Regions from separate parts of the Vibrio celticus genome, predicted to be linked through region 3. Evidence: predicted binding sites of a transcription regulator. Region 3 holds the regulator's gene; each other region holds the start of a gene.

Region 1 (8,275 bases), 1.5 Mb from region 3:
GTAGATCTTCAGCGTGGCTGCCTTCACTTTCAAAGCGCTTCAACGTTGCTGAACCGAGGTAAAGTTGACTCAGGATATCCCCCAGTCTTGCTGATAAACGTTCTCTACGCTTCAGTGATCCGCCCAGAACTGCCATTGAAATATCAGACAGTAGCGCTAGGTTTGCACTGTAGCGGTTTAGCTGTTGGTAGTAACGCTGTGTCTGTTTATCCGTTTTATTTGAAGGTGTTGGCGCATCAGAACCACGACCGTCGGTTAAACCAAACCACAAACTGCGGACTAGGTTACTCATCGTAAAGCTAACGTGTCCTGCTAACGCTGAATCAAACTTATCAAGCGCATCGCTGCTTTCAGAATAAGCGGCTTCCATTTCGTTAAGTACGTAAGGGTGACAGCGAATCGCACCTTGACCATAGATGATCATTGAACGAGTCAGGATGTTTGCGCCTTCAACCGTAATCGCGATAGGTGAGCCTTGGTAGCCACGAGCTAGGAAGTTCGATGGGCCTAAACAAATGCCTTTACCGCCGACGATATCCATCGCATCAATGATGCTGCGTTGGCCACGGTGAGTACAGTGGTACTTAACGATTGCAGAGATAACCGAAGGCTTTTCGCCAAGGTCGATGCCCGCGACGGTTAGGTTACTTGCTGCGTCCATTACATAAGCGTTACCCGCTAGGCGTGCAAGTGGCTCTTCAACCCCTTCCATGCGGCCAATCGGTTGTTTGAACTGACGGCGGATACGAGCGTAAGCACCTGTTGCGAGCGCAGCAGACTTAATGCCACCGGTTGAGTTTGAAGGCAGTGTGATACCACGACCAACCGACAGACACTCAACCAGCATACGCCAGCCTTGACCAGCCATTTTCTGGCCACCAATGATGAAATCGATAGGCACGAAGATATCGTCGCCTTGGGTTGGACCATTCTGGAAAGGTACGTTTAGTGGGAAGTGGCGGTTGCCAATCTCTACGCCTTTTAAATCCGTTGGGATAAGCGCACAGGTGATACCAAGATCTTTTTGGTCACCAAGCAGACCATCCGGGTCACGCAATTTAAAAGCCAAGCCTAAAACGGTCGCGACAGGCGCGAGAGTGATGTAACGCTTGTTCCAAGTTAGGCGCATGCCCAATACTTCTTCGCCTTGCCAGTCGCCTTTACAAACCACACCGTAATCTGGGATTGAACCTGCATCTGAACCGGCTTCTGGGCTAGTCAGAGCAAAACAAGGGATCTCTTTACCTTCCGCTAGGCGAGGCAGGTAGTGGTTTCTTTGTTCTTCTGTACCGTAGTGCTGTAATAGCTCACCAGGGCCTAATGAGTTAGGTACGCCAACCGTCGATGACAATACGCTCGAAACGCCCGTTAGCTTCTGTAGAACCAAAGATTGAGCGTAAGCTGAGAACTCTAAGCCGCCGTATTTTTTCTTGATTATCATGGCGAAGAATTTATGGTCTTTCAGGTATTGCCATACTTCTGGTGGTAAATCAGCAAGCTCATGAGTGACTTGGTAATCATTGACCATTTCACACACGGTATTTACTGGACCATCTAAAAACGCTTGCTCAGCTTCAGAGAGTTTCGGGTCAGCAATGTTCTGAAGCTTCTTCCATTCAGGTTTGCCTTTGAACAGCTCTGCTTCCCACCATACTGTGCCAGCTTCTAGTGCTTCTTTTTCTGTCTGAGACATCGCCGGTAGAACTTTCTTAAATAAAGAGAGTGCTTTTTGGCTGATCAGTGTCTGACGAATGGTCGGTACAGCAAAGATCGCAACGGCTAATAGATAGCAAAGCCAGCCAGTAACAGCCACGCCGCCAAACAGTGTTAATGCTACCATTGCGCCGGTTAATACAACTAATGCACGTACCAGACTAACTCTATGGTAAAGACAGACGCCTAAGATGGCGGTCATGCCGAGTAGGGAGAGCAATATGTTCATGATCGATTTCCTTTTCAGAGATCACTTATTGTTATTAAGTTTAGGTAAGAGGTCTAACCAGTTAAGTGTAAACAAAATATTAAATATTTGTAAAACTCTAAAGTGAATAAAAAGTGATCTCAATAGAGTTAAAGTTCTAATTGTGAGAGGTTGGTGGCGAATATTTGGACGGATTTACAACGACAAGTTAATTAAGGTGGCAATCTTTGGGCTTAAGTGTCGACACTATTTCATGTTTGTGGGTAAACTCAGCTATAAAGAGGGGAAAACCCTCAGTTCTCATTTCACGCACTTTAAGCTGCGTCAAAAAAATAAGAGATAAGCCTTATGTACCAAGACCTAATCAAAAGTGAATTGAACGAAGCTGCTGACGTTCTGAATAAGTTCCTAAGTGATGACCATAACATCGCTCAAATTGAAGCGGCGGCAAAACTGATTGCTGACTCATTCAAGCAAGACGGTAAGGTGCTTTCTTGTGGTAACGGTGGTTCACACTGTGACGCAATGCACTTTGCGGAAGAGCTTACTGGCCGATACCGTGAAAACCGTCCAGGTTACGCTGGCATTGCGATTTCAGATCCAAGCCACCTGTCTTGCGTGAGTAATGATTTTGGCTACGACCACGTATTTTCTCGTTATGTAGAAGCGGTAGGTCGTAAAGGTGATGTGTTGTTCAGTCTGTCGACTTCAGGTAACTCTGCCAATATTCTAAAAGCGATTGAAGCTGCTCAAGCTAAAGGCATGAAGACGATTGCATTGACGGGTAAAGATGGCGGTAAGATGGCGGGTTGTGCTGATATCGAAATCCGAGTGCCACACTTTGGTTATGCAGATCGCATCCAAGAGATTCACATTAAGATCATTCATATTGTGATTCAGCTTGTTGAAAAAGAGATGGAATAATAGTTTTACAGACATTTGGAGCCCAGGTTTGTGGCTCCATTGGTTTTAATAGGGAGTAGATTAAACCATGTGTGAATTGCTCGGTATGAGCGCGAATGTGCCAACTGATATTTGTTTTAGCTTTACTGGTCTTATGCAGCGTGGAGGCAATACTGGCCCGCACCGCGATGGCTGGGGTATTACCTTCTATGAAGGAAAGGGTTTTCGTACATTTAAAGATCCTAACCCTAGCTGTGAATCTAAGATCGCTGAGTTGGTTCAAAACTACCCAATTAAAAGCCAAGCCGTTGTCAGTCATATCCGTCAAGCGAACCGTGGTGGTGTTAATCTAGAGAATACACACCCTTTTACTCGTGAGCTTTGGGGGCGATATTGGACCTTTGCTCACAATGGTCAATTAACGGATTACGACGATCTGATTAGTGGTCGTTTCAGACCGGTTGGCGAGACAGACAGTGAGCTCTCTTTCTGTTGGCTACTCAAACAACTTGAAGAGCGTTTCCCTGAGCCACCTCAAGATATGGAAGGTATGTTTCGCTTTGTGGCTGAGTGTTGTGACAAGCTGCGTGAGAAAGGCGTTTTCAACATGTTACTCAGTGATGGTGAGTATGTGATGACGTACTGCACCAACCATTTGTACTGGATAACAAGGCGCGCACCTTTTGGTAAAGCGAGCCTGATTGATGAAGATGTTGAGATAAACTTCCAGGAAGAGACCACGCCTAATGATGTGGTTACAGTGGTGGCAACTCAGCCTCTAACAGACAATGAAGAGTGGTTTAGAATGAAGCCGGGCGAATATGCGCTGTTTCATTTTGGTGAGCTGATTGGAAACAATCATAAAGCGTTGGAAGATGTCGCTTATGCGCCGAAGAAGGTAGCAAGCCAAGCGCCAACTGAACCATTGAGCTGAGCTAAGTATCCCGAATAGCATTATTTGAACCCTATAAAAAAGGCCGCTTACTGAACTAATGAATCAGTGAGCGGCCTTTTTTGGATTTGATTTAGTATCTGAAGAATTACTCTTCTGCGTAACCGTGTTTACCTAATGCCTTACCGTCTAAGACAGCTTGCCCATTTAGCATTGATAAACGATCTTCGGCGAACCATTTACAGACCATAGGGTAAATGCAGTGTTCTTGAGTAAGCACTCGGCTTGCCAACATATCAGCATCATCATCTTCAAATACCGGAACCTTAGCTTGTAAGATCACAGGGCCACCATCAAGCTCTTCGGTCACAAAGTGGACACTAGTTCCGTGCTCTTTGTCTTGTGCATCAATGGCACGCTGGTGGGTGTGTAGGCCTGGGTATTTAGGCAACAGGGAAGGGTGGATGTTGACCATTTTACCCGCATAGTGACGAACAAACTCTGAACTCAGGATACGCATGTATCCCGCAAGTACGATTAAATCGGGTTGGTATGCATCAATCTGAATCATCAATTCATGATCGAACTCTTCACGTGAACCAAAGTCTTTTGGATTCACTGAATGTGCGTCAACACCTGCGGTTTTCGCTCGTTCTAATCCAAAAGCCTCTGCTTTGTTTGAGAAGACAGCCTTAACTGAAGCATCAATCATATTGTTATCACAGGCATCCAAAATTGCCTGTAAGTTACTTCCGCTTCCTGAAACTAACACAACGATGTTTTTATTAGAGTGACTGGTTTTATTTGAGTGATTGTTTTTCATAGAGTGGGTCATACGATTGATTAACTGAACTGTTTACAATGTACCTACATAAACTAAGGTTTTCTGCGGGCTAAATAGCAAAATGAGGACCATTAGGTCCTCATTGATTAACTAAGTAAGTGAACGTATCACTTATTTGATTTCTACTTGCTCTTCGCCAGCTTCAGCGTTTGCGATCTCACCGATAACCCAAGCGTTTTCGCCTTCAGCTTTCAGTAGTTCAACAGCAGCGTCTGCTTGATCTTTAGGTAGAGCAACAACTAGGCCTACACCACAGTTGAAAGTGCGGTACATTTCAAATGTCTCCACGTTACCTTTCTCTTGTAGCCAGTTGAAGATAGCAGGCCATTCCCAGCTCTTGCCATCAATGACGGCTTTAGTACCTTCAGGAAGTACGCGTGGGATGTTTTCCCAGAAACCACCACCTGTGATGTGCGAGATAGCATGAATGTCATGCTCTGCAATCATCTTAAGTGCCGATTTGATGTAAATCTTAGTAGGTTCTAGTAGGTGCTCACCAATAGTGCGACCTTCTAGTTCTTCACTCTTATCAGCACCAGAAACTTCTAGAACTTTACGAATTAAAGAGTAACCGTTTGAGTGTGGACCACTTGAGCCGACAGCGATAAGTGCGTCGCCTGCTGCTACTTTAGTGCCGTCAATGATGTCAGCTTTTTCTACAACACCAACACAGAAGCCAGCTACATCGTAGTCGTCGCCTTCGTACATGCCTGGCATTTCAGCAGTTTCACCACCGATTAGTGCACAGCCAGCTTGAACACAGCCTTCAGCAATACCAGAAACAACGTCTGCTGCTGTATCTACATCTAGCTTACCTGTTGCGTAGTAGTCTAGGAAGAATAGCGGCTCACCACCTTGAACGATTAAGTCGTTCACACACATTGCCACTAGGTCGATACCAATGGTGTCGTGTTTTTTCAGATCCAAAGCAAGGCGAAGTTTAGTACCAACACCATCAGTACCTGAAACAAGTACCGGCTCTTTGTATTTCGTTGGAAGTTCACATAGGGCGCCAAAGCCACCAATACCGCCCATTACTTCAGGGCGACGAGTGCGTTTAACAGCACCTTTGATACGGTCTACTAGTGCATTACCTGCGTCGATATCAACACCAGCGTCTTTGTAGCTTAGAGAAGAAGTATTACCACTCACGGGATAGTCCTCGAACTTAAGTTGGATGTGAAAACGGCGCTATTCTAACAGGGCTTGATTACCAAGAGCAAACGTTTGCGCGGTTTTTTTTATTAGAATAAAGATTCTGAAATAACCTTAGAGTTCGTGTATAATCTACAGGTTTGTTTAAATATTGCCGGAGTTGGAAATGAAAGTTGTTGAAGTGAAACACCCGCTAGTAAAACATAAAATTGGCCTGATGCGTGAAGGTGAGATTAGCACTAAGCGTTTTCGTGAGCTAGCGACAGAAGTGGGTAGCCTTCTAACATACGAAGCGACATCAGACTTTGAAACTGAGCGTGTGACGATTAACGGTTGGAACGGTCCAGTAGAAGTTGACCAAATTAAAGGTAAAAAAGTAACGGTAGTGCCAATCCTACGTGCTGGTCTAGGCATGATGGACGGCGTTCTTGAGCACATCCCAAGTGCACGTATCAGCGTTGTTGGTATCTACCGTGACGAAGAAACACTTGAGCCAGTACCATACTTCAACAAGCTTGCATCTAACATCGATGAGCGTATTGCTCTAGTGGTAGACCCAATGCTTGCGACAGGTGGTTCTATGATCGCGACTATCGACCTGATGAAAGAGAAAGGTTGTAAGCACTTTAAGATTCTTGTGCTTGTTGCTGCTCCTGAAGGTATCGCTGCTCTAGAAAAAGCGCACCCAGATGTTGAGCTTTACACGGCTGCAATCGATGAGAAGCTAAACGACAAGGGCTACATTGTTCCTGGTCTTGGCGATGCTGGCGATAAGATCTTCGGTACTAAGTAATTCGGTTTCAGCTTAAGTGACTCTAAACAGTTCCTTAACTCGCTGAATTAACCGTATTAATAAAAAGGGAGAGCATTCGATGCTCTCCCTTTTTTGATCTTGTTAGGTTGTGATTCTTTGGAATCTAGCCTTACCGACTCATTAATCGATTTGAGCTTTATCTACCACAGTGTTGTCACCTAGCTCATCTGGAAGTACTAGGTTAAGTAGAATCGCTACGATGCCACATAAGCTTACGCCCTGTAGGCTAAAGTCGCCGATGCCAAATGCCATGCCGCCAATACCAAAGACTAAGGTAATGCCCACAATCACAAGATTACGTGATTTGTGCAGGTCAACTTTGTTCTGAATTAGAGTATTCAAGCCTACGGTTGCGATAGAACCAAACAGTAGAATCATGATGCCGCCCATTACAGGAACCGGAATCGTTTGAAGTAGTGCACCTAGCTTACCAACCAATGCCAGAACGATGGCGGTTACCGCAGCCCAAGTCATGATCACTGGGTTGAATGCTTTGGTCAGCATTACTGCGCCTGTTACTTCACTGTAGGTAGTGTTTGGTGGCGCGCCTAGCATTGAAGCAGCAATTGTTGCCACACCGTCACCAGTAATTGTGCGGTGTAGGCCAGGTTTTTTAAGGTAGTCTTTACCGGTCACGTTAGAGATAGCAAGCATGTCGCCTACGTGCTCAACAGCAGGTGCAATCGCAACAAATACCATAAAGAAGATAGCGTTGATGTTGAACTCTGGCGCTGTGAAGTTTGGCAGAGCCAACCAAGATGCTTGCGCTACTGGTGTGAAGTCGACTGCGCCATAAACCAAGCTAGTGATGTAACCCGCGACAATACCACCGAAGATTGGCAGTAGCTTAAGGAAGCCTTTAGAGAACACACTGATGACAATGGTCACTAACAGTGAAATCGAAGAGATCCACAGTGCAGCGTCTGCATCAACAAGCTGAACCGCGCCATCGCCTGTCTTACCTAGCGCCATGTTAACCGCAACAGGCGCAAGGCCTAAACCGATAACCATGATCACAGGGCCAACCACGACAGGTGGAAGCAGTTTATGGATGAAGCCAACGCCACGAACTTTAATTAACGCGCCCATTAGTACATACACAACACCCGCCGCCATAAGGCCGCCCATGGTTGCACCTACACCCCAAGTTTGAATACCAAACATGATAGGCGCGATGAATGCGAAAGAAGACGCTAAGAAGATTGGCACTGAACGGCGTGTAATAAGTTGGAATAAAAGGGTACCGATACCTGCGCCAAAGAGTGCAACGTTAGGATCAAGTCCTGTTAGTAGCGGCACGAGTACAAGCGCACCAAAAGCTACGAACAGCATTTGCGCACCTTGCAAAGCATTTTTCATGATATGTCCTTAAAAATGGTCGTTATATGAAAAGTGAAAAATAAAATTCGCGGGATTCTATCACTTAGCAATCGATTGCTACACCAGATAGATCAAATTTATTTATCTTAGTGATGTTTTATATCCATCTAAGCCCTAGAAATTCAGTTTATAAGTGAGCGATTTATCATGGCCAGGTGATATTTTGTGGTTATTAAACACAGTGGGCGCTATCGACCTTGCCCCTCAATCCATAGTTGCTTATCATCTAGGCACAAGATTTGAATATTAGGATCAGTATGCGCTACATAGCATTGTTGTTGATGGGACTATTAGCCTCTCCGAGTTATGCCTTAACTCAAGTAGATATTTTTAGTGCTGAAGTTGCGATTAACGCTGAAGACAAAC
Region 2 (8,275 bases), 520 kb from region 3:
TACATGTCTGGAAAGTTGAGTATTTACCCTAACTGTAGGCACAAGCGATTAATCAACAGAAGTCGAATAATTCTGATAATAAACATGAATTTATAGAGAAAGTGTGACTCACTCTATTGATACTGCTAACAAGAAGGTGAGTTAGATATGAATGACAGATATGGAAATGAAAGCATACTGATTAGTTAAATAAAACGCCGTAAGATTAAGAACATGGTGCAGTATCCGGATAATGAAAACTATCGCTAGAAAGACAAGCAATATCATTTTACAGACTTTATCCCGATACGCCCTTTCATAACGAGGGCGCTCTCTTTATGATGAACGCAATTAAATTAACTTTGCTAACGGCAGCGCTAGTTATTCGAGCCGCTGTTTGGGAATAGTAAAATCAAGACTCAACACATGGAGATTCAACATGGCTTACTTTTCACTAGCCTTCGGTACGGCAACCAAAAATCGCGACAATAAAATCATTGAAGCGTTCTTCCCTAACCCACTTCTAAACCCAAGCGACGCTCTTGTAGCGGCTGTGGCAGAAGTATCAGGTTACTCTGAAGACAACCAAGCTATCGAAATCTCTGCTGCACAAAGCGCAGAACTGGCGAAGGCATTCGCAGCAAACGATGATGCAGCTAACGCATCTTTCGCAGAAAAAGCGGCAGCGTCTGAACAGCCACTTGTTCTTGTTGTTCTTGCTACTGACGAGAAACCAACATCGGTTGCTGAAGGCTTCCTAAAGCTACAACTTATCTCTAACCGCCTAGTACAACCACACGGTACGGTACTGGACGGCATCTTCGGTCTACTGCACAACATCGCATGGACAAACGAAGGCCCTATCGACCTACCAGAGCTGGCTGAGCGTCAAATCGAAGCTCGCCTTGCAGGTCGTGCTCTGTCTGTAGATTGCGTAGACAAGTTCCCTAAAATGGTGGACTACGTAGTACCAACAGGTATTCGTATTGCTGACACTTCTCGTGTTCGTCTTGGCGCACACGTAGGCGAAGGCACAACAGTAATGCACGAAGGTTTCATCAACTTCAATGCTGGTACAACTGGCGTGAGTATGGTTGAAGGTCGTATCTCTGCGGGTGTTGTTGTAGGTAACGGTTCAGACATCGGCGGCGGCGCTTCTATCATGGGTACTCTGTCTGGTGGCGGTACTATGGTTATCTCTATCGGCGAAAACTGCCTACTAGGCGCAAACGCTGGTCTTGGCTTCCCTATGGGCGACCGTTGCACGGTTGAATCTGGTCTTTACGTGACTGCGGGTACTAAGGTTCGCATGCTAGATAAAGAAGGCAACGAAGTAGAAATCATTAAAGCTCGCGATCTAGCTGGCGTTTCGGATCTTCTGTTCCGTCGTAACTCAATCACTGGCCAAATTGAATGTCTTGCGAACAAGTCTGCTGTTGAGCTAAACAGCGAGCTACACAGCAACAACTAATCTAAGCGCTAAATGCTAAATGCTAAATGCTAAATGCTAAAAAGTACGAAGCCGTTGGGGTTAAATCCAACGGCTTTTCTTTTATATCTGCAGATCAGAGTGGGTTATGCTTTCTCTGCGGCTAGCTGCTCAAGAGCTTGAATAGAAGTCTCTGAAACTAGTGTGCCATCCATGTAGTAGCTGACCTTGTCACCATCACGAACGCCTGTAAGTACTGCTTTTTGACCATCGTTGTAAGTAATGTCCATACGAATGGTGTTCTCGTCGATTTGCTGCATCTCACCCCATTCAATCTGACGATTGTTGAAGCCAAGTGGCGCATCTTTCAGTGAATCATCAAGGCTGTCGTTCACATCAATCATGGTATCGACTTTACTATCGAAGATGTGAGGCGCACCAGTCAGTGGGTTTTTACCCGCCCAGAATTCGATCGAGTTGAATACGATGTAATCGGCTGCGGTTGTTAGTGCATAAACCGGAGCAAGTAAGAAGTTGACCCCAGCACGAGCGTAACGGTTATCTACAACCTCAACGTTGAACTTCATTAATTTCCCAGTAACGGCATTACTACCGACACACCCAGCTAACGACATGACAATCGCTGCCACTGCAACTGCTTTTGTGATTGTTGTTTTCATAGATCCCTCTTATGCCACGATGATTGATTCGGTTTTTGCATAGCCAAACAGCAGTCTTCCTGTTCACGTACAGAAATTCATGGCCTAACAAATTGATTCCATAACATTTAGCGTAGTGGAGTTTTTTAGAACAGCAAACTGCAAACGTTAATTGTTTCGCTCTGGTTCCTAAAGAGTTGCCAATAAAAAAGCGCAGACCTTTCGATCTGCGCTTTTATTAGTTTTTAAAACTATTCGGTTTTGTGTACCAGATTAACCCACATTCTTACGTGCGTTTTGGAACATACGCATCCAAGCGCCATTCTCGCCCCAACCTTCTGGAGACCAAGAGTTAGCAACCGTACGGAATACACGCTCTGGGTGAGGCATCATAATAGTTACGCGACCATCAGTAGTCGTTAGACCTGTGATAGCGTTTGGCGAACCGTTCGGGTTATTCGGGTATTGCTGCGTTTGGTTACCGTTGTTGTCAACGTAACGTAGTGCAACTGTACCTGAGTTTTCAATCGCGTTTAGGTGGTCGTTGTCACGAACTTCTACGCGGCCTTCACCATGAGAAACAGCGATTGGCATACGAGAACCTTCCATACCGTTGAAGAACACAGAATCTGACTTCTGAACTTCAACGAGGCTGAAACGTGCTTCAAAACGCTCAGATTCGTTGCGAACGAAACGTGGCCAGTACTCAGCACCAGGGATTAGCTCGCGCAGGTTAGACAGCATCTGACAACCGTTACACACACCTAGAGAGAAGGTATCTTCACGCTTGAAGAAGTTTTCAAACTGGTCACGCGTAGAGTCGTTAAACAGAACCGACTTAGCCCAACCTTCACCAGCGCCTAGTACGTCACCGTAAGAGAAACCACCACAAGCCACAAGGCCGTTGTACTCTTCAAGTACCGCTTGACCCGTTAGGATGTCGCTCATGTGAATGTCAGTTGCTTCGAAGCCTGCACGGTCAAATGCGGCTGCCATTTCAACGTGAGAGTTAACACCCTGCTCACGTAGAATCGCCATTTTAGGCTTAGCGCCCGTGTTGATGTAAGGAGCAGCAATGTCTTCGTTTACGTCAAAGCTTAGTTTCACGTTCAGACCTGGGTCTGAGTTGTCTTTCTTCGCTTCGTGTTCTTGGTCAGCACACACTGGGTTATCACGTAGACCTTGCATCTTGTGCGTTGTCTCAGCCCAGATAGTACGTAGTTCAGTACGGTTACGTTCAATTACTACAGACTCACCAGACTTAATCACTAGCTCATCAGAAGCTTCAACAGAACCAATGACATGTGAACACGTTTCTAGACCGTTTTCTGTAAGAGTAGCAAGTACTGCGTCTAGGTCATCGTTGCGAACTTGGATTACAGCACCCAGCTCTTCGTTGAATAGTACCGCAAGCGTATCTTCGCCTAACGCCGCAATATCAGCGTTAACACCACAGTGACCTGCGAACGCCATTTCTGCTAGCGTTACGAATAGACCACCATCGCCTTTATCGTGGTAAGCGACAACTTGGTCGTTCGCTACAAGTGCTTGAACGCCTTCGTAGAAACCTTTTAGTTGCGCTGCGTTGTCTACGTCTGCTGGCTTATCACCAAGCTGCTTGTAAACCTGTGCAAGTGCTGTCGCACCCATACGGTTTTTGCCGTTACCTAGGTCGATAAGAACCAGTGAAGTGTCACCTTTGTCAGTGCGAAGCTGAGGAGTAATCGTCTTACGAACGTCTTCAACACGTGCAAACGCTGTGATAACAAGAGATAGCGGAGAGGTTACTTCTTTCTGCTCGCCGTTCTCTTCCCACTTAGTCTTCATCGACATTGAGTCTTTACCCACAGGGATAGTTAGACCTAGTGCTGGACATAGTTCTTCACCCACCGCTTTAACCGCTTCGTAAAGACCTGCATCTTCACCTGGGTGACCCGCTGGAGACATCCAGTTAGCCGACAGTTTAATGTGTTTGATATCGCCAATGTTAGTCGCTGCGATGTTAGTAATTGCTTCACCAACCGCTAGACGAGCCGATGCACCGAAGTCTAGAAGTGCAACTGGCGTACGCTCACCAAGAGACATAGCCTCACCGTGGTAAGAGTCGTAGCTTGCCGCTGTTACAGCACAGTTAGCAACAGGAACCTGCCATGGGCCAACCATTTGGTCACGAGCTACAAGGCCTGTTACCGAGCGGTCACCGATGGTGATAAGGAATGTTTTCTCAGCGACGGTTGGCAAGCGAAGAACACGGTCAACCGCTTCGTTCATCTCGATGCCAGAACGGTCAATCGCAGGGTTGTTCGCTTTTAGCGTTTTCGCATCACGGTGCATCTTAGGTGTTTTACCTAATAGGATGTCCATTGGCATGTCGATTGGCGTGTTGTCGAAGTGTGAATCTTCTAGTTTAAGTTCACGCTCTTCCGTTGCTTTACCTACGACTGCGTATGGTGCACGCTCACGCTTACAAATCGCGTCGAATGTTGCCATGTCTTTATCAGCAACCGCCATTACGTAACGCTCTTGAGATTCGTTACACCAGATCTCAAGTGGGCTCATACCCGGCTCATCGTTTGGTACGTCACGTAGGTTGAAGATACCGCCACGCTCACCGTCGTCTACTAGCTCAGGAAGTGCGTTCGAGATACCGCCCGCGCCCACATCGTGGATGAATGCGATTGGGTTCGCATCACCTAGCTGCCAACAACGGTCAATAACTTCCTGACAACGACGCTCCATCTCTGGGTTTTCACGTTGTACAGAAGCGAAATCAAGATCTTCAGAAGAAGAACCAGAATCCATTGAAGATGCCGCACCGCCGCCAAGGCCGATGTTCATCGCAGGACCACCAAGAACGATTAGGCTTGCACCTACCGGGATCTCTTTCTTCTGAACGTGCTCATCACGGATGTTGCCAAGACCACCAGCTAGCATGATTGGTTTGTGGTAACCACGCACTTCTTCACCTGCGTGAGAGTTTACTTTCTCTTCGTAAGTACGGAAGTAGCCAAGTAGGTTTGGACGACCAAATTCGTTGTTGAATGCCGCGCCACCAAGAGGACCTTCAAGCATGATATCCAGAGCAGTAACGATACGGCTTGGCTTACCAAAGTCAGTTTCCCAAGGTTGAACGAAGTTCGGGATCTTAAGGTTAGATACAGAGAAAGCAACAAGACCCGCTTTTGGCTTACCACCAATACCGGTTGCGCCTTCATCACGGATTTCACCGCCTGAACCTGTCGATGCGCCCGGCCACGGAGAGATTGCCGTTGGGTGGTTGTGCGTTTCAACTTTCATCAAGATGTGTGTTTTCTCTTGGTGGTAGCTGTACTGGCGAGTTTCTGGATCTGGGAAGAAACGACCGACTTCAGAACCAGTCATTACCGCTGCGTTATCTTTATAAGCAGACAGAACGTGCTCTGGTGTCGTTTCAAAGGTGTTCTTAATCATCTTGAACAATGATTTTTCTTGTTTAACGCCATCGATAGTCCAATCAGCGTTAAAGATCTTGTGACGACAGTGCTCTGAGTTCGCTTGTGCAAACATCATTAGCTCGATGTCAGTCGGGTTACGACCTAGCTTCTCAGTGAAGCTTTCAAGAAGGTAATCAATCTCATCTTCTGCAAGTGCAAGACCTAGGGTAACGTTTGCTTTTTCAAGCGCTTTACGTCCGCCAGTTAGTAGGTCAACTTCCGCATAAGGAGCAGGCTCAGCAACGGTAAATAGTGCCGCCGCTGATTCGAAGTCAGTGAAAACCACTTCCATCATACGGTCGTGCAGGATTGCTTTCAGCTCAACAAGTTGAAGCTCAGAAAGTTCAGCAGAGGTTTCAATGTAGAAAGCAGTACCGCGCTCTAGACGTGACACTTTAGCCAGTCCGCAGTTGTGTGCGATATCTGTTGATTTTGAAGACCAAGGCGAGATAGTGCCCGGGCGTGGCGTTGCAAGCAGCAGTAAACCTTCAGGTTCATGCTCTTCAATCGTTGGACCGTAAGTCAGTAGCTTTTCTAGCTTCTCAACTTCAGACTCATCTAGGTCTGCCGTTAGATCAGCAAAGTGGGCAAACTCAGCGTAAATACCTGTTACAGGTAAGCTTAATTCACGACAAAGCTCTAAAAGCTTGTTAACACGAAACTCAGATAGAGCTGGGGAGCCACGCAAAATTCTCATGTGCTTACGTCTCTTATGCAGTTGATTAAGGTAGTATTGGAATAAATTCAGTGGGTTATAGGAACAACCTAACTGTTTTCTTCGAAGCTATTCCCGAAGGTTGCCAAACCTATGCCGATTCCACCTCTTCAATGCGAGCGCATTATAAAGCATTTCTTTTTGTGACGTAACACCAAAAGCAACCGTTTGCGTGATTTTTTTTATCTTTCTGCGTAAATGGTACTTTTGCTGCATTTATCACCACTTTTACAACTGTTTAATTAAACCTGCTTTGCCAGCCTTGCGGGGTTTGGTATAAAGGGGCTTCCACTTTTCGAGATTTCATTTTGATGCCTAAATTTACGCTCATCTTTTCGTCTAAGTTCCTTCTGCTCGCCATCGCCCTATTTGGGTTGGCTGGATGTCAGATTGAATCTGAACCTAAAAGTGTCCTTGAGCAGATACGAGATCGTGGCGTTCTTCGTGTCGGCACCCTAAATAACCAACTCTCTTATTACATCGGTCCTGATGGTCCTGCTGGCTTGGATTACGAATTAGCTCGTGAATTTGCGCAGGAGCTTGGTGTAAAGCTTGAGGTTAAACCCGCTTACCGTTTATCTGGCCTGTTCCCTGCCCTGCAGAAAGGCGAAATCGATCTTATCGCAACCGGCTTAACGCAAAACAATAAACTGACACGCGCTTATCGCGCCGCACCTGCTTATTATTATGTAAGCCAACAGGTCGTATACAAAAAAGGCCAGTGGCGACCAAGAAACCTTGAACAACTGATCAAGTTTGAGAATGAGCGTCAGGCTGAGTTTGTAAAAGCGCAAACTGAATCAGAAGAGGCGGCGTCTACTGACACATTAACGCCATCTTTGGTTGTAGTGAAAGACTCACACTTTGAGCCAACACTAAAGCAGCTGCAAAAAACACACGATGACTTTATCTATGATGCGGTCGGCAATGCTGATATCAATGACCTGCTTAAAGAAGTCTCGACTGGGGAGCGCTTATTCACTGTGGCTGACTCAATTGAGCTGTCACTGGCACAACGTTTATACCCAGACGTAGCTTTGGCTTTTGAACTGACAGAAGACCAACCTATCTCTTGGTATTTGCAGAAGTCTGAAGATGAAAGCCTTTATGCTCTGTTGATTGAGTTCTTCGGTAACCTAAAACAGTCTGGTGAACTCGCTTCACTGGAAGAGAAATACATCGGCCACATCGGTACTTTTGACTACGTTGATACTCGCGCCTTTATCCGCGCACTGGACAGCAAACTACCAAAATGGTCGCCGTTGTTTCAGAAGTACTCACAAGAGTTTGATTGGCGTTTGATTGCTGCATTGGCATACCAAGAGTCACACTGGAACCCTGTTGCGCGCTCGCCAACTGGAGTGCGAGGCATGATGATGCTAACACTGCCTACTGCGAAGAGTGTTGGTGTAACCAACCGTCTTGACCCGAAACAGTCAGTACAAGGCGGTGTTGAATACCTGCGTCGTATCGTGAACCGAGTACCAGATTCAATCACACAACATGAAAAGATCTGGTTCGCCCTTGCTTCATACAATGTCGGTTACGGGCACATGATGGACGCGCGTCGTCTCACGAAGGCACAAGGCGGAGATCCTGATGCTTGGGGCGATGTAAAAGACCGGTTGCCTCTATTGAGACAGAAGAAGTACTACAGTAAGACTCGTTATGGGTATGCGCGTGGTGATGAAGCAAGGAATTACGTTGAGAACATTCGCCGTTATTACCAGAGCATCATTGGCCATGTCAATAAGCGCAATAAAGAGCAAGAAGCGAGCCTTGAAGGTTTGGTGGTGATCCCGCCTTTAGAAACCTCAGGTGCTGAATCAAGCATTAGTGCTGCTCAATCGACAGTAAGCAGTTCGGAACCTTCGCAGTAGATACTAAAAGAGCAATGCCATTAAGCATTGCTCTTTTTTATTGTGCTTTTTATAACTGCGCGAAAAAGAACAAGCTCGACAAAAGGCCATGAAACTCGATGTGTCATATTGCAGTAACAATCGAACTTTATAACGGCACA
Region 3 (8,275 bases):
AGGTAGGTATTCACATGACTAATGATAGGTTTGACACTATTATCACTTAAAGTTCTTAATAGCGTGATATCCTTAGTCATCGCCTCGTGATGAGGCATAGCTCCATTCCAATAATTAAAGCGATAGGTATGTCTGAGAGTTTACTATTTCATAAAACATTTACTCACCCTACGAGCGATGAGTGGGTTGTATTTGTGCATGGCGCAGGAGGCAGCTCCTCCATCTGGTTCAAGCAGATCAAAGCGTATAAACAGCATTTCAACTTACTTCTCATTGATCTGAGAGGGCACGGTAAATCAGACAATATACTTAAAGGGCTGATTTCGAATCGTTATACGTTCAAATCAGTGACGCTTGATATTCTTAAAGTGTTAGACCATCTTAAGATCCGTTCTGCACATTTCGTTGGCATGTCTTTGGGCACGATTATTGTGCGTAACGTTGCCGAGTTAGCGGCTGGCCGTGTACGTTCAATGGTACTAGGTGGTGCCGTGACTAAACTCAACACTCGCTCTCAAGTGTTAATCAAGTTAGGTAACCTCAGCAAGCACATCATTCCTTATATGTGGTTGTACAGTCTTTTTGCTTACGTTGTGATGCCACAAAAAAGCCAAAAAGAATCGCGTCACCTATTTATCCGCGAAGCCAAAAAACTGTGCCAGAAAGAATTTAAACGCTGGTTTATCCTCACGGCTGATGTAAACCCCTTGATGAAGTATTTCAAAGACAGAGAATTGCCGATCCCAACCCTTTATTTGATGGGCGAACGCGACTACATGTTTATTAAGCCTGTAAAAGAAATGGTCGCAGCGCATGAGTCGAGCGAGCTAGTAGAGATTCCGAATTGTGGGCACGTATGTAACGTGGAAAACCCGGAAGAGTTTAATCAGCGTTCGATTGCGTTTATTCAAAAACAAATTCAGTGATTTTCTAGGCGTGAAATCAAAGATGATTTAATCGAATTGAAATAAAAACGGGAAGCTAATTTTAGCTTCCCGTTTTTATTTGGAGGAGGTATCTGACCGAATCGTTCTATCAGGTCACTGAAACCTTGCTATTCAGGTGAGGCAGCACCGCACTGCCAGCAAGAACCGAATTGCGCTTCGTTGACTTCATGACACTCACCACAACGCCACTCTTCATAGATGATCGAATCTTGCTGCTTTTGGTAGTCATTTACGAGCATGCGAGCTTTACTGGCCAATTCTGGCTCATATAACCATACGTAAGGGTCAGTTTCTTCAGTGAATGGGATTTCCCCTTTCAATCCGAACAACCCCTCACCACGGACTTCACAGGCGATATTCTCGCTTTCTAACAATCCACAGATGATATGAGCTTCTGTCGGATTCGATGCACTGAAGATTTTCATTGAAATAGAACCTTATTCGGCTATCTGTGTTATTTAGCTATTATAAATTATTTAGCTATTATAAATTATTCAGCTATATACGTTATTCCGCCACAGGCGCTGAACGAAACTTACCCATCAACCATTTAGCAACTATTGGGAATATCCCCAATAACGCAAATGACAATAGTACTGAAGGGGAGACGATGCCTGAAAGTGAATCAATTTCTGCGAGCTGAGTACCAGCATTCAAGAAAACCGCCGTCCCCGGTAACATCCCGATCTGACTTGTAATGTAATAACGACTCACTGACATCGGTGTTAGACCCATCAATAGGTTGATAAGGAAAAATGGGAATACAGGAATCAGACGCAGAGAAAATAAGTAAAATGCGCCGTCTTTTTCAACTCCCTTGTTAATTGTCGCCAATTTGTCACCAAACTTGGTTTGAATCCAGTCACGCAACAAGTAACGGCTACTTAAGAAGGCTAAGGTCGCACCGATCGCACTTGCGAAAGATACTAGCAGCAAGCTATTCCAGAAGCCAAATAGCGCAGCCCCTAATAGGGTCACAACAGCGGCTCCGGGAATGGAGAAAGCCGTAATCATGACATACGCGACAAAATAGATAGCGGCAGCAGCAATAAAGTTGCTGTCAATATAGTCATTTAACACAGCTTGTTGGGCCTTAGCATTTTCAAGCGTTAAGTACTGGCCGAAATTGATGCCTAACACCACGATGGTTACGACCAACACAATACCCAATATCATTTTCTTACTCATTGATACTTCCTCTAAATTTTCAATGCATACCGATAGTATAGATAGACAGGCAAAGCATAGATTAACTTTCATCAGATATAAAAAAAGCCGCAGTAAATGAACTGACCCCCAATAGTTGGACACCAATTATTGGGGGTCTTTTTATGTCCAAATATAGCCGAGAGCTAAAATGTATCATTGCTAAGCAATACTTAGATGGCACGTCATCTCTCTACTTAGCAAAACAATATTCAATTTCTTCAAGGCAGATACGGTATTGGGCTCAAGTCTTTGCCATCCATGGTACTGATTCATTTTTACCAACTAAGCATGCCGCGACTGCTCAAACAAAACGAAAAGCATTGAATTTAATGTGGACGAATGAATGGTCTCTCACGCACACTAGCGCAGTATTAAACCTCTCATCCCTGGGATACTCTCTGTCTGGCTCAAACGATTTAATGAGCTCGGTATCAAGGGGCTCAAAATGCGCCAGAAAGGAAGACCCTCAATGAAACAGCAACCTCAACGAACCACTAAGCCTGATAATGAAATGACACTTGAGGAGCTAAAAGAGGAGTTAGTCTACTTACGAACCGAGAATGCTGTTTTAAAAAGTTGGAAGAGTTGGAGCAGGAAAAACCGTCGAACAAAGAAAAAGCGGTCATAGCTCTAACTCTTAAAGGCAAGTACCCGTTGAAGCACTTACTGCAGACTCTACAGCTGGCAAAAAGTGTCTTTTATTATCAGGCTCAAACGAGCAAGCGCCCAAATAGCTACGAACGTGAGCTGCGGTTGATAAAGTCAATTTATCATGAACATAAGGGCCGATACGGTTATCGTCGTATTCATTTAGAACTAAAAAATCAGGGGGTCGCGCTTAATCACAAAACGGTTCAAAGGCTTATGGCTCAGCTCAACCTTAAATCGACGGTCAGGATTAAAAAGTACCGTTCATACCGAGGAGAGTCTGGAACAGCTGCTCCCAACGTGCTTGAAAGAGATTTTAGTGCGACTCAACCCGATGAAAAGTGGGTAACTGATGTCACGGAGTTCAAAGTCAAAGAGCAGAAAGTATACTTGTCTCCAGTTGTCGACTTGTTTACTCAGGAAGTGGTAGCTTATAGAGTGGCCAAAAATGCCTGCTTGCCGCTTGTCACGGATATGCTGACGGAGGCTATATCAACGCTTAAACCCAACTCAAAGCCAATTATACACAGCGATCAAGGTTGGCAATATCGCCATCGACAGTATCAGAAAAAGGTAGCGGAGAGTGGGTTAACGCAAAGCATGTCGAGAAAAGGTAACTGCTTGGATAATGCTGTTGCTGAAAACTTTTTTGCTTTACTCAAAACCGAGATGTATCACAACCAAAGCTTTGAAGATGCAGATGCTCTGATAGAGCAAATTAAAGAATACATCGAGTACTACAATACCAAACGTATAAAAGTGAAACTAAAAGGCCTGACTCCGATAGAATATCGAACTCAGGCCTTGAAAGCCGCTTAACAGAAATGTCCAACTTTATGGGGTCACTTCAAAATGCGGCTTAGTTATGTATATAGATTGCACTGACAAAGTTAATTGACGCGATTGATAAGCTCTTCACGACGCTGCTGAGGTATAACAGACCAATGTGTTCCATTGATCGCGCCTTCTAGCGCCCAAAGTAGTTCAATACTGACAGAAGACGCATGCGATTCTTTGATGGCGTTAAATGCGTTTACAGAGCCAGATTCATATAAACGTTCTACAGAATCGATCCCTGCCTTTTTCAACATACGCTCGGTAGCGAGTCGAAGATTAGGCAGATCCTTGAGTCGGGTCGGCTTGGCAGAAGACTGCTCAGCTTTTTCTTCTTTAGCAAAACCTAGAGACGTGGTTGCAAGCTGCAAGATTTTCTCTTGATCTTGCCAGAGGCCTTCAGGTAAAGCGAAATATTTAGTAACGACAGGGAAACCACGTTTTTTGTAGACGTATGGTTGAAACCCTTGTTGTTCGAATTGTTTCGTTGTGCCTTTGTCTGCGCGTATGTGCAACTGGTCATTTACAACCAGAGCAAACATAGTGTCATCAGCAAAAAGACCGAAGCCACCAAACATTGAGCGTGATTTTATTTTTCCTAGGGACTCAAATAACTTCATCGAGTCCTTTAGTATCGGTTTATCCATGTTATTTATCTCGGTGTATTTGAACTACGCCACCAAATAAGCAGGTCCGAGAGATTAGCAAAATGTTGCAATTAAATTGTCAATAAGCCGTAAATTACTAAATTATTAGTAGTTACTGCATTTTGCCATCGGTAACCCCGCTACCATACCAACGAGTGGTTTAGGCCGGAAGCTTTGCGTCTCACTCTTTCGAGTGGTTTGCCCTGTGCGTGACTGATTGAATAGAATAAAGTTTTTGTTGAATGAAGCTCACAGTTGATATTTCAAAATGTGACATTGCTTCAATTAATGATCTTTCATTTATGCATAAGGGTTCATTATGGTTGCTGATAAAAAAAGCGCACCTAAAGGTGCGCTTGATGAAATTAAACTCGAATTATCAATTAATTTAACGTCTTAACTGTACTTCGTTCAACAATTTCAGGGTGCATTTCGAAGACGCGTTTTTCGTGGTCTTTGTCTTTGATGCGCTCCAATAGAATTTCGAATGCATTCTTACCAACACGACGTTTTGGTTGGTGAACTGTCGTTAACGGCGGAGAGAAGTATTCAGCGAGTTCGATGTTGTCGTAACCGATCACTGAGATATCTTCAGGAATGCGGATGCCTTTTTCTTGCAGTCGGCTCATTAAGCCGAGTGCCATTGTGTCGTTAAAGCAGAATACTGCCGTTGGACGATCTTCCATCTCAACGATTTGTTCTGCAGCAAGAACAGCCGTATCACACTCAAAGTTGCCTTCGATGATCATATTTTCATCAGCAGAAATCTTTGCTTCGTTGAGTGCGCGCTTGTAACCGGCAATACGTTCAACACATGCTGCTTTGTCTAAGTGGCCACTTAAACATGCAATCTTAGAGTGACCGCGTTCAATAAGGTATTTGGTCGCTAGGTAGCCACCTTCTTCTGAGTTATCGATGATCTTATCAGCCTGAGAGCTCTCTGGACCCCAGTCCATGATAACTTTAGGGATGTCAGCGTGACGGTCTAACATCTCTCTTAGTTCTTCAGTTAGGTCAGAACACATAACTAAGATGCCATCTACACGTTTCTCTGCAAGCATTCGAATGTAGTCACGTTGCTTCTCATAGATGCCGCCCGTATTACACAGGATCAAAGTGTAACCTTGACGGTAGCAGTAGCTTTCAACACCATCGATAACTTCAGAGAAGAATAGGTTAGTTGATTGAGTCACTAGCATGCCAATAGTGCGTGTTGTATTACATTTCAAGCTACGAGCAACAGCACTTGGTGCATAGTTCAGTTCATCTACGGCTTTGTTTACTTTTTCTTGAGTTGCTTCTGCAACAAAGCGAGTTTTATTAATTACGTGAGAAACGGTTGTTGTTGATACGCCGGCTAAGCGAGCGACATCTTTTATAGTGGCCATGGTTTTATCCTATTAGAAGCTACTTTCCCAAAGTACGGAATAAAGTAGCCGTTAAGCTACCTAACTAAGAGCTTAAATTTGTAGGGCTCTTTGGGTACTAAAGTGCTAAAAAACAAAAAACCGCTATTGAGCGGCTTGTCTTAACACCGAAATGCTCTGAACTTTAATAAGCATAGCATTTCGTGAATGTTTCATATTTTATCGTTTGCGGTCACAATTTTAGACTGACTAGAAATTACTCGCAATAAAATTCACCCAGAAATCCGGGTGAATTGTCACATTCTGCTGAATTTATTTACCTAGTCATCCAATAAGCTATTCACCGGCTAAATATTGAGTGTCTAATTGACAGAATGCGAGTAGCAAAGATGAGACGGAGGCGTAGAAACCGAATTCATCAACGTCATGACATTTCACGTTGAACTTTGGTACCCAAGTCAGCAATTGTTGTTCGATAAACTGCTGTTGAACGGCAAATGAATTCTCTAGCTCTTCTTCAATATCCGTTTCGTTTGAACGAATGATTAAGTTACCAAGGAAATCGAGTTCAATAGCAATGTGGTCTGCTGGCTCTTTTAGATCTTGGTTCACGACTAAGTTGTGTTTAGCCATGATCTCTTCCATATCTTTTGCTGGCTTATCATTCAAGAGGCCAGTTTCGCCGATATACATTGAAGCGTAAGGAAGAGCGCCGTGTTTATCTGTCTTTAAGAATAGGTCGCAAAAGTCTGCAGACAGTTCTAGCTGAGCATCTTCACGTGTTTGTAGGCGGTTCAGCGCATCCACTAACTTATCAATCGCTGGCTTTAGTGTCTCATTTTCGCCTAAACCAGTTAGGAAAGAACGAATTTCAACAGAGTGGTAGTGATCGAGTTCTTCTTGAGTGAGCTCTTTGGCAAATAAGCTTGATAGCCACCAGTATATTTCTGCTCTTTGCTCGTTGAACGCTTTCGTATCTTTCATTTGTTAGATCCTGACTTAGTCTTGTGATGTTGCTTATATGCATCTTGAAGTCACTTGGGCATAAGCACACCAAGGCTGAATAACAAGGCTATTTGCAAAACGCAAAGTTACTCGTTAGTAGTAATGCCTATATTGAATTGCGATGGACGATAAATAGCAAGGTTTAAGATTGTCTTGTATCAAAAAAAATCCATGTTTCTGGCTTTTATCTTCTGTACCACTAGAATTGTTACTAGTTATGAATAGAATAGTCACTGAAACTATTAAATAAGAAAAGTGGTGTAGATGAGCTATCACGTATTAGTCGTAGAAGATGATGTGGTAACCCGCAGTAAACTGGTTGGATACTTCCAGAACGAGGGTTACACAGTGAGCGAAGCAGAAAGCGGCGCTCAAATGAGAAACGTGTTAGAAGAAAACAACGTTGACCTCATTATGCTGGACATCAACTTACCAGGCGAAGATGGATTGATGCTAACTCGCGAATTACGCAGTCAATCAGACATTGGAATTATTTTAGTTACTGGACGCACGGATAGCATCGACAAGATCGTTGGCCTTGAAATGGGCGCTGACGATTACGTTACTAAACCCTTCGAACTTCGCGAGTTATTAGTTCGAGTTAAAAACCTACTTTGGCGTATCTCTGCTGCTCGTAAAACAGCAGCGGGCGCAGTCGAAGAAACATCAGATGAGTCTGTGGTTCGTTTTGGGGAGTGGACATTTGATATCCCTCGTCGCGCGTTAAGCAAAAACGGCGAACCGGTGAAACTGACCAAAGCAGAATACGAACTGCTAGTGGCTTTGTCTTCTTACCCTAATCAAGTATTAAGCCGCGAACGTATTTTGAATATGATTAGCCACCGAGTGGACGCGCCTAATGACCGTACTATCGACGTATTGATTCGTCGTATGCGTGCAAAAATGGAGTTCGATCCTAAGAACCCACAAATCTTTGTGACGGTTCACGGTGAAGGTTACATGTTCGCTGGTGATTGATTTCCTTCGGGAGTGATTAATCAACAACGACATTTTAACGTAAAAAGCCGAGACATCATTGATGTCTCGGCTTTTTTATTACTCAGCTTTTACTGTTAACGACCAGAGAATCTACAAATACTTGGCGACTCTGTCTGCTCAGATGAGTTTAAAGATTTAATGGGCTTATTGAGGCTGGGCCGCAGAAACTTCACCGTCATCTTCAATTAAGCTGGAAGCTTCTGGAATAACAGGCTCTTCAACAATGTCATTGCTTGTATCTAGCCAATCACGCAGGCTTTGCCAAACCAATCCCATGGTTTCGTGCCAGTAACGCTCAGTCTGCTCAAGGTATAGCGCTTTTGGCATGTACTTATTCCAAGGCTCAACAATACCTTCTTGTGCAAGATAGTTGGTTGGTGCAGGTAGTGGTTTCATGCCTGCAGCATTGAACTCATTCAGTACGCGAGTCATATGGCTCGCTGAAGTCACCAACACCATTCTTTTATTCTTAACGAACGCAGCGGCTTGGCGGGCTTCTTCCCAAGTGTCTTTTGCGGTTTCAAGCAGAATGATGTCGGGCTTTGCTACGCCAAGAGCTAGTGCAACTTTAGCCATCATTCTTGCGTTACTTACTTCAGTGCCTGCGCCATAGCCAGAC

The links. The regulator PurR, encoded in region 3, represses purine synthesis genes. The targets are predictions, from matches to a motif close to TNANGNAAACGTTTNCNTNA.
Region 1: purM (phosphoribosylformylglycinamidine cyclo-ligase) is a predicted target of PurR. The motif match lies at 5,776-5,795, and genes of this name have one in related genera.
Region 2: purL (phosphoribosylformylglycinamidine synthase) is a predicted target of PurR. The motif match lies at 6,412-6,431, and genes of this name have one in related genera.

Annotation. Positions count from the first base shown of each region.
Region 1 is NZ_AP025463.1:813,846-822,120, forward strand. It holds gene fadE (acyl-CoA dehydrogenase FadE) at 1-1,942, opposite strand, end outside; gene lpcA (D-sedoheptulose 7-phosphate isomerase) at 2,270-2,845, shown strand; gene OCV19_RS03890 (class II glutamine amidotransferase) at 2,913-3,758, shown strand; gene purN (phosphoribosylglycinamide formyltransferase) at 3,865-4,539, opposite strand; gene purM (phosphoribosylformylglycinamidine cyclo-ligase) at 4,672-5,712, opposite strand; gene upp (uracil phosphoribosyltransferase) at 5,882-6,508, shown strand; gene OCV19_RS03910 (uracil-xanthine permease family protein) at 6,650-7,888, opposite strand; gene OCV19_RS03915 (DUF2066 domain-containing protein) at 8,167-8,275, shown strand, end outside.
Region 2 is NZ_AP025463.1:2,834,703-2,842,977, forward strand. It holds gene dapD (2,3,4,5-tetrahydropyridine-2,6-dicarboxylate N-succinyltransferase) at 419-1,450, shown strand; gene OCV19_RS12765 (DUF3332 domain-containing protein) at 1,555-2,088, opposite strand; gene purL (phosphoribosylformylglycinamidine synthase) at 2,341-6,237, opposite strand; gene mltF (membrane-bound lytic murein transglycosylase MltF) at 6,567-8,135, shown strand.
Region 3 is NZ_AP025463.1:2,314,347-2,322,621, reverse strand. It holds gene OCV19_RS10455 (alpha/beta fold hydrolase) at 129-926, shown strand; gene OCV19_RS10450 (putative signal transducing protein) at 1,055-1,372, opposite strand; gene OCV19_RS10445 (TVP38/TMEM64 family protein) at 1,455-2,135, opposite strand; gene OCV19_RS10440 (transposase) at 2,279-2,629, shown strand; gene OCV19_RS10435 (IS3 family transposase) at 2,742-3,623, shown strand; gene OCV19_RS10430 (TfoX/Sxy family DNA transformation protein) at 3,695-4,285, opposite strand; cyclic di-GMP riboswitch class I at 4,413-4,498, opposite strand; gene purR (HTH-type transcriptional repressor PurR) at 4,669-5,673, opposite strand; gene torD (molecular chaperone TorD) at 5,989-6,636, opposite strand; gene torR (two-component system response regulator TorR) at 6,922-7,635, shown strand; gene elyC (envelope biogenesis factor ElyC) at 7,801-8,275, opposite strand, start outside.